Regions from separate parts of the Luteipulveratus mongoliensis genome, predicted to be linked through region 2. Evidence: riboswitches for the same ligand, from Rfam matches in the RefSeq annotation. Region 2 holds a riboswitch; each other region holds the start of a gene.
What was found. A riboswitch is a leader RNA that binds a small molecule or an ion and turns the genes downstream of it on or off. The one in region 2 is predicted to bind S-adenosylmethionine.

Region 1 (2,194 bases), 780 kb from region 2:
GCGCAGGCGGTAGCCGATCTGGTGGACCGGCGTCGCCGTCACGACCAGCAGCCCGAACAGGCCGAGAATGAACAGGATCGGGACAGCACCCCAGGTCCGGACCCCGGCCACGAGCGGGCTCGAGGCGAGGAAGCCGATCATGCCGCCGGCCTCGTTCATGACCTTGGTGCCGGCGTCCGGGCTGGGCAGGCCCTTCTGGATGTGGGCCAGCCCGCTGGCGGAGAACCCGAGCATGACCAGGCCAATGATGACCCGGTTGGTCGGCTGGTGGCCGCGCGGCGAGCGCAGCATGTGGACCCCGAGCAGCAGCAGGACCAGCGGCAGCGCGAAGCCCACGACGCCGAAGGTGCCGGCCACCACGGAGTGCACGATCTCGCCGAACTTGCCGGACAGGCCCCACCACTCGCGGGCCGCCACCACGATCGCCACGGCGATCAGGAGGAAGCCGATGCCGTCGCGACGGTGCTCCGGCTCCAGGTCTCGCGCCGAGCTCCCGACGCGTCGTGCGGCTCCACCAGCCACGTGTGAGACCCCCATCCACGTGCCACGCAGTACGCGCAGCGGTGAGGGCAGTCCACCATCCTTGGCACCTCTGCCGCCGCGAGTTGGCGTAGGTGCGGCCTTCTTGGCGGGCGGACGGGTCGACTTACGGCGGCCCGCGGCCTTGGGGCGTGCCGACTTGGACCGGCTCGAGGACGAGGCGGTCTTCGACGCGGACTGACGGGTAGCCACGTTGACAGAGTAGTGGTGAACCCCACCAGCCCCCTACGTCACACGCGGAATGGAGCGGTATTCAGCGTTCTCATATGCCAAGACCGGTTGTCCGACGAGTGGACCGTTCTGGCCGGCCGTCGTTATGTTGTCGAACAGGTCAAGAGTCTCAGCGTCAAGCCCCGGCTTGCTGAGCGGCAACCCTCCGCCGCGGTGGGGTGCTCCGGGTGACGACCCGGCCCACCCGGCAGCCGCCCGTGGGCAAGCGCGAGTCTCCAAGGAGCTTCCGTGTCGACGGCACCCCTTCCCCCGAACGAGCCCTCTGTTGCCCAGCCCGTGCCCCGACGCCTGAGCCTGGTGCGCCAGGCCGTCTCCCGGCGTACGACAGCGCGGGCGACCAACGGCGTCCCCACGACCGTCGGGCTCGAGCTCGGCGTCCCGACGGTCCACCGCACGGTGGTCGACTTCGGCAACCTCGATCACGCGGCGACCACGCCGGCGCTGACCGCCGTGTCCGAAGCCGTCGACAAGGTCCAGCGCCGCTACGGCTCGGTCCACCGCGGGGCCGGCTACACCAGTCGCCTCACCACGTCGTGGTTCGAGCAGGCCCGTGATGAGGTCGGCAGCTTCGTCGGGGCGCGTCCCGATGACGAGGTCGTCTTCACCCGCAACACGACCGACTCCCTGCGGCTGCTCGCGCACGCCCTCCCCCGGCGTACGTCCGTCCTGGTCTTCGAGTCCGCGCACCATGCCGCGCTGCTCCCTTGGCCGTCGCGGCGCACGACCCGGCTGCCGGTGCCCGCGAGCGCTCATGACGCAGTCTCGTTGCTCGACCAGGCGCTGGAGCGGCTCGGCGACACAGGACCTCGGCTTGTCGTGCTGACCGGTGCCTGCAACGTGACCGGTGACATCTGGCCGGTCGCCGAGCTCGCCGAGGTGGCGCGTCGGCACGGCGCGCGCACGGTCCTCGACGCCGCTCAGCTGGCACCGCACCGCGTCGTCGACATCGCCGCCCTGGGCGTCGACTGGGTCGCCTTCTCCGGGCACAAGATCTACGCCCCCTACGGCGCCGGCGCTCTGGTCGGCCGTCGCGACTGGCTCGATCAGGCTGCGCCCTACCTGCCCGCGGGCGGCGCGACACACACGGTCTCCCACCGGCACATCCGCTGGCAGCAGGGTCCGGCGCGGCACGAGGGCGGCACTCCCAACGCGGTCGGCGCCATTGCTCTGGCGACGGCCTGCGCCACCATCGCGGCGAACCGGGATGCTGTCGAGGCGCACGAGGCCGAGCTGCTGGGCCTGCTGCGGGCCGGGCTGGCCGCCACACCCGGCGTCCACGTGCACCACGTGCTCGGGGTGTCTCCTGACAGCGTCGGTGTCGCGACCTTCACGGTCGACGGCTACGCACCGTCGTTGGTGTCACAGGTGCTGGCCGACGAGCACGGGCTGGCGGTCCGTGACGGCCGGTTCTGTGCCCACCTGC
Region 2 (2,194 bases):
ACGTGCACGAAGTCTCGACGCTGCCCGCCGTCCTCGAAGACGCGCGGAGCCTTCCCGTCGCGCAAGGCGGAGGTGAAGATCGAGGCGACACCGGCGTACGGCGTCCCTTGGGGCATGCCGGGACCGTAGACGTTGTGATACCTCAACAGCGCCGCGCTGCCACCGGTCTCGCGGGCCCAGCTGGTGGCGTAGTGCTCCTGCGCGAGCTTGGATGCGGCATAGGCGTTGCGCGGGTCGGACGGTGCTTCCTCATCGACGAGCGATGGGCTCAGCTGTGCGCCACAGCGGACGCACTCAGGCTCGAACTGGCCTTGAGCCAGGTCATATTCGGATCTCGGCCGTCCGCGGACGGGCCCGTGCTCCGCACACCGACCGAGGCCTTCCCCGTAGACCACCATCGAGCTCGCCAGCACCAACCGGTTGAGGCGATGGCGTGCCATCGCGGCGAGCAGCTCGGCGGTGCCGAGGTCGTTGTTCGACGCGTAGTCGGGCAGGTCCGAGACGTCCACGCCGAGCCCGACCTTGGCAGCGAGATGCACGACGACATCGGCGCCAGGGAGGGCCGCGTCGAGGTCATACGTCTGCCGCACGTCTCCCAGGTGCAGCCGGGCGCCGCTCGGCGGGCACCCGTGCTGACCATGGACGTCCTCTCGCAGCGAGTCCAGGACCAGCACGTCGTGCCCGCGCCGCAGCGTCTCGGCCACGACGTGCTGCCCGATGAATCCTGCACCGCCGGTCACTACGACTCGCATCTTGTCCTCCAGAGCTCGACCATCGTCAGCGTATGGTTCGAGAACGACTGGCGGACAGATGAATTCGCCCGATCGAGCGAGAGTTCCTCAGTTCGTCACAGGATGGATCGCGGCCTCAGCCCAGCTCGTCGCAAGTCCGGATCGAGACCTGACGGTGTGACGCGTGCCATAACACTGAATTGGCTTACTGATTTGACTTGATGATGACGAAGTTCTTACTTTGGACGCGGTCAAGAGTTCCAGCGACAAGCCCTGGCTTGCTGGGCGGCAACCCTCACGGATGTGGCGGGGTGCTCCAGGTGACGACCGGGCGCGACCACCCCTCGCGCAAGCACTCCACTCCCGCAGTGGCTGATTCAAGGACGACTCATGCAGCGCGCACACCACACTCACGTGACTCCTCCCAGGCCGATTCGTCGGTGCTGCTGTCCCAGCTGTCGCTAACCGCAACCCACCGCTGGTCGAGTAGCCGGAGCGCCAGCGGAGGCGTATCGAGACCCCGTGACCGCGGCGGACTCCTCCTCAATGACTTCAGAAAGGCATCACCATGTCTGATGACACCAATACCCCTGAGAACAAAGATGACTCGATCATCGCGCTGCCCGAGCGCCCGGGCGGAGGCCGCGGCAAGCTGATCGGCGCCGTCGCTGCCGGCGTCGTCGTCCTTGTGGCCGCCGGCTTCGTCGTGAAGGCCGTAGCGTCCGGCGACGACGAGAAGAAGACCACGACCGTCAGCATCGGCACCACCGAGGCGAGCGCGCCGTACTGGAAGCCGCTCCAGGACCTCGCCGCCAAGCAGGACATCACCATCAAGGTGGTCAACTTCGGCGACTACACCCAGGCCAACCCGGCCCTGGCGCAGAAGCAGACCGACCTGAACCTGTTCCAGCACCTGCAGTTCCTGGCGACCTACGACGTGAGCGCGAGCCAGGACCTCACCCCGATCGGCTCGACCGTCGTGGTGCCGCTCGGCCTGTACTCCAAGAAGCACACCGCCCTCACCCAGATCCCCAAGGGCGGCAAGGTCGCCATCCCGAACGACCCGACCAACCAGGCACGAGCACTGCTGGTGCTGCAGCAAGCCGGACTGCTGAAGCTCAAGGGTGGCGGCAACACGCTGTCCACTCCGGCTGACGTCGACGCCTCGGCGTCCAAGGTCACGGTCGCGCCGGTCGACGCCGCTCAGACGGTCGCCTCGCTGCCGTCCGTCGACGCCTCGGTCATCAACAACAACTTCGCCCTGGACGCCAAGCTCGACCCGTCCAAGACGCTGTTCAACGACGACCCGAAACGCCCGGAGGCGCTGCCCTACATCAACGCCTTCGTCGCGCGCGCCGAGGACAAGGACAACCCGACCTACCTCAAGATCGCCAAGCTCTACCACGACCCGTCGGTCCTCGCGCAGGTCAAGGCGTACTCCAAGAACACCGCCGTCATCGTCG
Region 3 (2,194 bases), 950 kb from region 2:
CCGAGCAGGTGCTCCGCGAGGTCGAGCCGTACGCCGACCGAGATGAGCTGGCGGCGAGCGTCGCGTTGGCACACCCGCTGGTCGCGCAGGCGATGCTGACGATGGTCGACCAGCCGTTCGACGCCATGGACGAGCGCGATGAGGACGACGCGGTCGCCGTCGCCTGGTCCGCTGTCCTGGTCACCGATGACGACGCGCTGCCAGTCCACCTGCTGCCGGTCGACACCCTGCTCGACGCGGTCTGCTCGTTGCAGGACAAGGTGTTTCGTGACGAGCTGATGGGCTGGATGGCCCCTGACGCGCTGGGCTTTCGTTCGCACAGCCCTGCGATCCGATCGGCGTTGGACGATGCGCTCGGCCGTCCTGCGTGGCGCGCCGCGCACGGCGCTGCGCCGTTGCAGCGGGACGTCGAGATCGGGCGGGTGACCCACCGGCTGCAGGCGCTGGTCGCTTGCACCCCTGATGTCTGGGTCGACGGGACGGCCACCCTGCTGGCGTACTGGTGCTGGGCGCACGGCAGCGGTGCGTTGGCCGGGATGGCACTTGACCGGGCCCTGGACGCCAACCCGGCGTACTCGCTGGCCCACCTGATCGGTCACGCGCTCAGTCATGGCCTGCGGCCCGGGCAGGGCGATCCCAGCAGCCGAGAGATCGCGTCCTGAGAATTGAGGGCGTCGGTGGGGCGCTGCTACCGTCGTGGATGTCAAGAGTCTCAGCGCCAAGCCCCGGCTGGCTGAGCGGCAACCCTCCACCGCGGTGGGGTGCCCCGGGTGAGGACAAGGTCGAACCACAAAGGCTCGACAAGCGCGGGGCCCGACACGTTGCGAGGCCCCTGACCAGGGAGCGACGCCGTGACCGTGCTGGGCCATCGACGAGCAGCCGCATTGCCCGATGGTGTGCTGGTCTCGTTGCCGGAGGACGCCAACCCGGACGCGTTCGGCGTACGGCTGGGCGCGCAGACCCTCGAGAGCGGTGAGTCGCTGCCCGACGTGACGGTGGCCGTCCAGACGTGGGGTCGGCTCAATGCCGACGCCAGCAACGCCGTCCTCATCGAGCACGCGCTGACCGGCGACGCGCATGTCGTCGGGCCGTCCGGTCCAGGACAGCCGACCGCTGGTTGGTGGCCCGGGTTGATCGGACCCGGATGCGCCATCGACACCGCCCGCTACTTCGTCGTGGCGACCAACGTGCTCGGGGGGTGTCGCGGCACGACTGGACCAGGTTCGCTCGCGCCGGACGGCCGACCGTGGGGATCCCGCTTCCCCAACATCTCCGTACGCGACCAGGTCGCCGTGGAGGCACAGGTCGCCGACCTCCTCGGGATCACGAGCTGGCGCCTGGTCGTCGGAGGCTCGATGGGCGGGATGCGCGTGGCGGAATGGGTGGCGTCCTACCCCACGCGGGTGCGCAGCGCCGCAGTCGTCGCCAGCACCGGCGCAGCATCGGCCGACCAGATCGCATGGGGCCAGGCGCAGATCCTGGCGATCAGCCACGACCCCGACTACCGCGGCGGCGACTACTACGACCAGGGTGTCGTCCCGGCTCACGGGCTCGGGCTCGCTCGTCGGATCGCCCACACGACCTACCGCAGCGCGAGCGAGCTCGAGGACCGGTTCGGTCGAGACGGCCAGGACGGCGAGAACCCTTTGCGCGGAGGCCGATTCGGCGTCGAGAGCTATCTGGACCACCACGCGGCCAAGCTGGTCGGTCGGTTCGACGCCGGCACCTACGTCACCCTCACCCGGTCCATGTCGACGCACGACATCGGTCGCGGTCGGGGAGGGCTGGCTGCGGCCCTGCGGCCCTACACCGGCGACCTGCACGTGATCGCCGTCGACTCAGACCGCCTGTTCCCCGTCGAGCTGTCCGAGCAGCTGGTGCGGGCTCGCGGCTCGGGCTCGGTCCAGCTGATCCACTCCGACTACGGCCACGACGGGTTCCTGATCGAGATCGATCAGGTCGCCGCTGCAGTGGACCGCGCCCTGTCCTCGGGGACAGCCCGCGAGGCCCGCCACGTCCGGTAGCGTCTGGGCAGGACGGCCACCCGCGCCGATCCTGCTGGACTGCTGCCTGATGAGGGAGGCCATCCGTGACTGTCGTGGTGGGTTACGTCGCGACCAAGGAAGGCAAGGCCGCGCTCGAGCGCGCCGTGCAGGAGGCGACCGAGCGGTCGACCAAGCTGCTGGTCCTGGAC
Region 4 (2,194 bases), 370 kb from region 2:
CTCAGCGAGCTCGGGCAGGGTCACGGAGTTGGCGGCGCCCTGGTAGCGCAGGACGGTGTTGCCGGATCCGTCCTTGGCTCCTGGCTCCGCGGCGTTCCCGGCACCGATGGCGCAGCCGGTCACGGAGAGGGCGAGCACAGCGGAAATGGGCATGGCGAGATGGCGAGAGGTCAACATGTGGATTCCTTTGGTGGTCAGACGAGCTCGTGACCTGAGTCTTTGGACGAGACTCCTCATCCGGCCGGGCTCGCAGGCTCCCCCGGTCCGGCATCGTCGTCCCGATGATGCGGTCAGGCGACGGCGACCCGGCGCGGTGCCGGGGAGAGACGCTCGATCGCGTCGGCGAAGGCATCGGTGACCTCGCGCAGCGGTGTGGAGGCGGCGTCGTCCAGCTCGACGGCCCCGTTGTCGCCCAGGACGATGTGTGCGGACAGCACGAACCATCCGGGCGTGATGTGGGTGGCGCCCAGGCTGGAGAGCACGGGACGCAGCGCGTAGTCGACGACCAGCACGTGGGCCGGGGTGCCACCGGTGGCCAGCGGCAGCACCGCCTTGCCACGCAGTGCGTACTGCGGCAGCAGGTCCAGGAACGTCTTCAGCAGGCCGCCGAAGGACGCCTTGTAGACCGGCGTCGTGACGATGACGGCGTCGGCGGAGGCAAACACCTCGATGGCGGCGTTGATGTCGACGTCGTCGGCCTGTCCAAGCAGCAGCGGCCGAGCGGGCAGGTCGCGCAGCACGATGCGCTCGACCTGGTGCCCTGCGAGCTCGAGGCGGCGCTCGACGTCGCCGAGGACCGCGTCCGTGCGTGAGGTGGCGGATGGGCTGCTGGAGATCGCGGCGATCAGGGCCATGGTTCCTCCGATGATGGCGGGTCGCCGAATACCGTTGCGCAGCAAGGCATCTCAGCGGGTTAACGAGGAGCAGCCGCGTCGATGCGGCTGGAGACGACCGATGTGGTCGCGCGACGAAGGACGACGTACGGCGCTGGGAGCGCGCCGGTCATGCCGAGGTCAGTCGCGACAGAGCGCGCTGGAGACTCGCTGGAGGTCGATGTGGCGGCGGGAGCACAGTCGCCTGGCTGGGGGCCTGATCTCTCTCACTCGGATCACCCATCTCGTGATGAGGCTTGAGGAGCCTCGCGCTTGCGACGGACCGGCGCTGGTCGTCACCAGGTCATCACCCGGAGCACCCCGCCGCGAGGGAGGGTTGCCGTCCAGCGAGCCGGGGCTTGGCGCTGAATCTCGTGACCTGTCAGGAACGTAGCCGCGCAATCATAAGACGCGCAAGGGGAATGCAAAACGTTCCGTTATGCGGACCGAGGTCTCGCGAGGTGAGATCGGCGCGGGCTGCCGCTCAACCGGCGTGCAGGTCCGGGTCCGGCGTCTTCCTACGGATCGGCTGGGTCTCGTCCGTATCTCGGCTCGCGGGTGGCTCGTCCTCAGTCGCCGCGTCCTCAGTCGCCGCGTCCTCAGTTCCTGCGTCCTCAGTTCCTGCGTCCTCAAGCTCGACGTCGGTGCCCGCGTCCTCGATGCCTTCGTCGTCGTACGCGTCCTCGTCGTCGCCCTCGACCTGCGGGATCTCCAGGGTCTCGTCCTCGTCGTTGGACTCGCGGACCTCGACGACCTCGATATCTGCCGGGTCGACCTCTGGCGGAGGTGGCGTCTCGACGACAGGCGCCCCGCCGGCCGTACGCCGCCGCACGGGAGGCGGGAGCAGAGACTCGTCGTCGTGCCGCTCCTCGTCCAGCCGACGCAGAGCGGCGGCACGACGATCGACGAGCAGGTCGTCGTCGGAGTTGGCGGCCTCCATCAGGCCGGAGACGCGGCGCAGCTCCGAAGCCAGCCGGATCCGGCGCTCGAGGTGGGTGTCGGGCCGCTCGCGACGCGACTGGGCGTACGCCTCCACGACGGTGTCCACCGCCTCAGGGCTGGCCATGAGCGACAGCACCGCGAAGTCCGAGGCCGGGTCGCTGACTGCTGCGGTGTCCCAGCTGTCGACGGCGACCACGTCGCCGTCCTCGACGAGCACGTCACCGTCATGCAGCGCACCGTGGGTCGGTGTCGTGGCGAAGCGCCACAGGCTGACTTCTTCGAGCGCTCTCTCCCAGCGGCCGAGCAGGCGAGGTGGGACGTGGCCGGTCGAGGCGGCGCGGTCCAGCTCGGACAGGCGACGGCTGCGATAGGCATCGGCG

Region 1: linked by a shared signal. The riboswitch ahead of VV02_RS18120 (aminotransferase class V-fold PLP-dependent enzyme) and the one ahead of VV02_RS21855 (MetQ/NlpA family ABC transporter substrate-binding protein) in region 2 are both predicted to bind S-adenosylmethionine.
Region 3: linked by a shared signal. The riboswitch ahead of metX (homoserine O-acetyltransferase MetX) and the one ahead of VV02_RS21855 (MetQ/NlpA family ABC transporter substrate-binding protein) in region 2 are both predicted to bind S-adenosylmethionine.
Region 4: linked by a shared signal. The riboswitch ahead of VV02_RS27475 (putative leader peptide) and the one ahead of VV02_RS21855 (MetQ/NlpA family ABC transporter substrate-binding protein) in region 2 are both predicted to bind S-adenosylmethionine.

Annotation. Positions count from the first base shown of each region.
Region 1 is NZ_CP011112.1:3,821,037-3,823,230, forward strand. It holds gene VV02_RS18115 (DNA translocase FtsK) at 1-732, opposite strand, end outside; SAM riboswitch class IV at 870-985, shown strand; gene VV02_RS18120 (aminotransferase class V-fold PLP-dependent enzyme) at 1,000-2,194, shown strand, end outside.
Region 2 is NZ_CP011112.1:4,601,799-4,603,992, forward strand. It holds gene VV02_RS21850 (NAD-dependent epimerase/dehydratase family protein) at 1-752, opposite strand, end outside; SAM riboswitch class IV at 981-1,092, shown strand; gene VV02_RS21855 (MetQ/NlpA family ABC transporter substrate-binding protein) at 1,300-2,194, shown strand, end outside.
Region 3 is NZ_CP011112.1:3,652,470-3,654,663, reverse strand. It holds gene VV02_RS17370 (DUF4192 domain-containing protein) at 1-662, shown strand, start outside; SAM riboswitch class IV at 702-813, shown strand; gene metX (homoserine O-acetyltransferase MetX) at 852-2,024, shown strand; gene VV02_RS17360 (universal stress protein) at 2,090-2,194, shown strand, end outside.
Region 4 is NZ_CP011112.1:4,234,505-4,236,698, reverse strand. It holds gene VV02_RS20040 (ABC transporter substrate-binding protein) at 1-153, opposite strand, end outside; gene ssuE (NADPH-dependent FMN reductase) at 291-854, opposite strand; gene VV02_RS27475 (putative leader peptide) at 1,014-1,103, opposite strand; SAM riboswitch class IV at 1,137-1,252, opposite strand; gene VV02_RS20030 (phosphotransferase) at 1,357-2,194, opposite strand, start outside.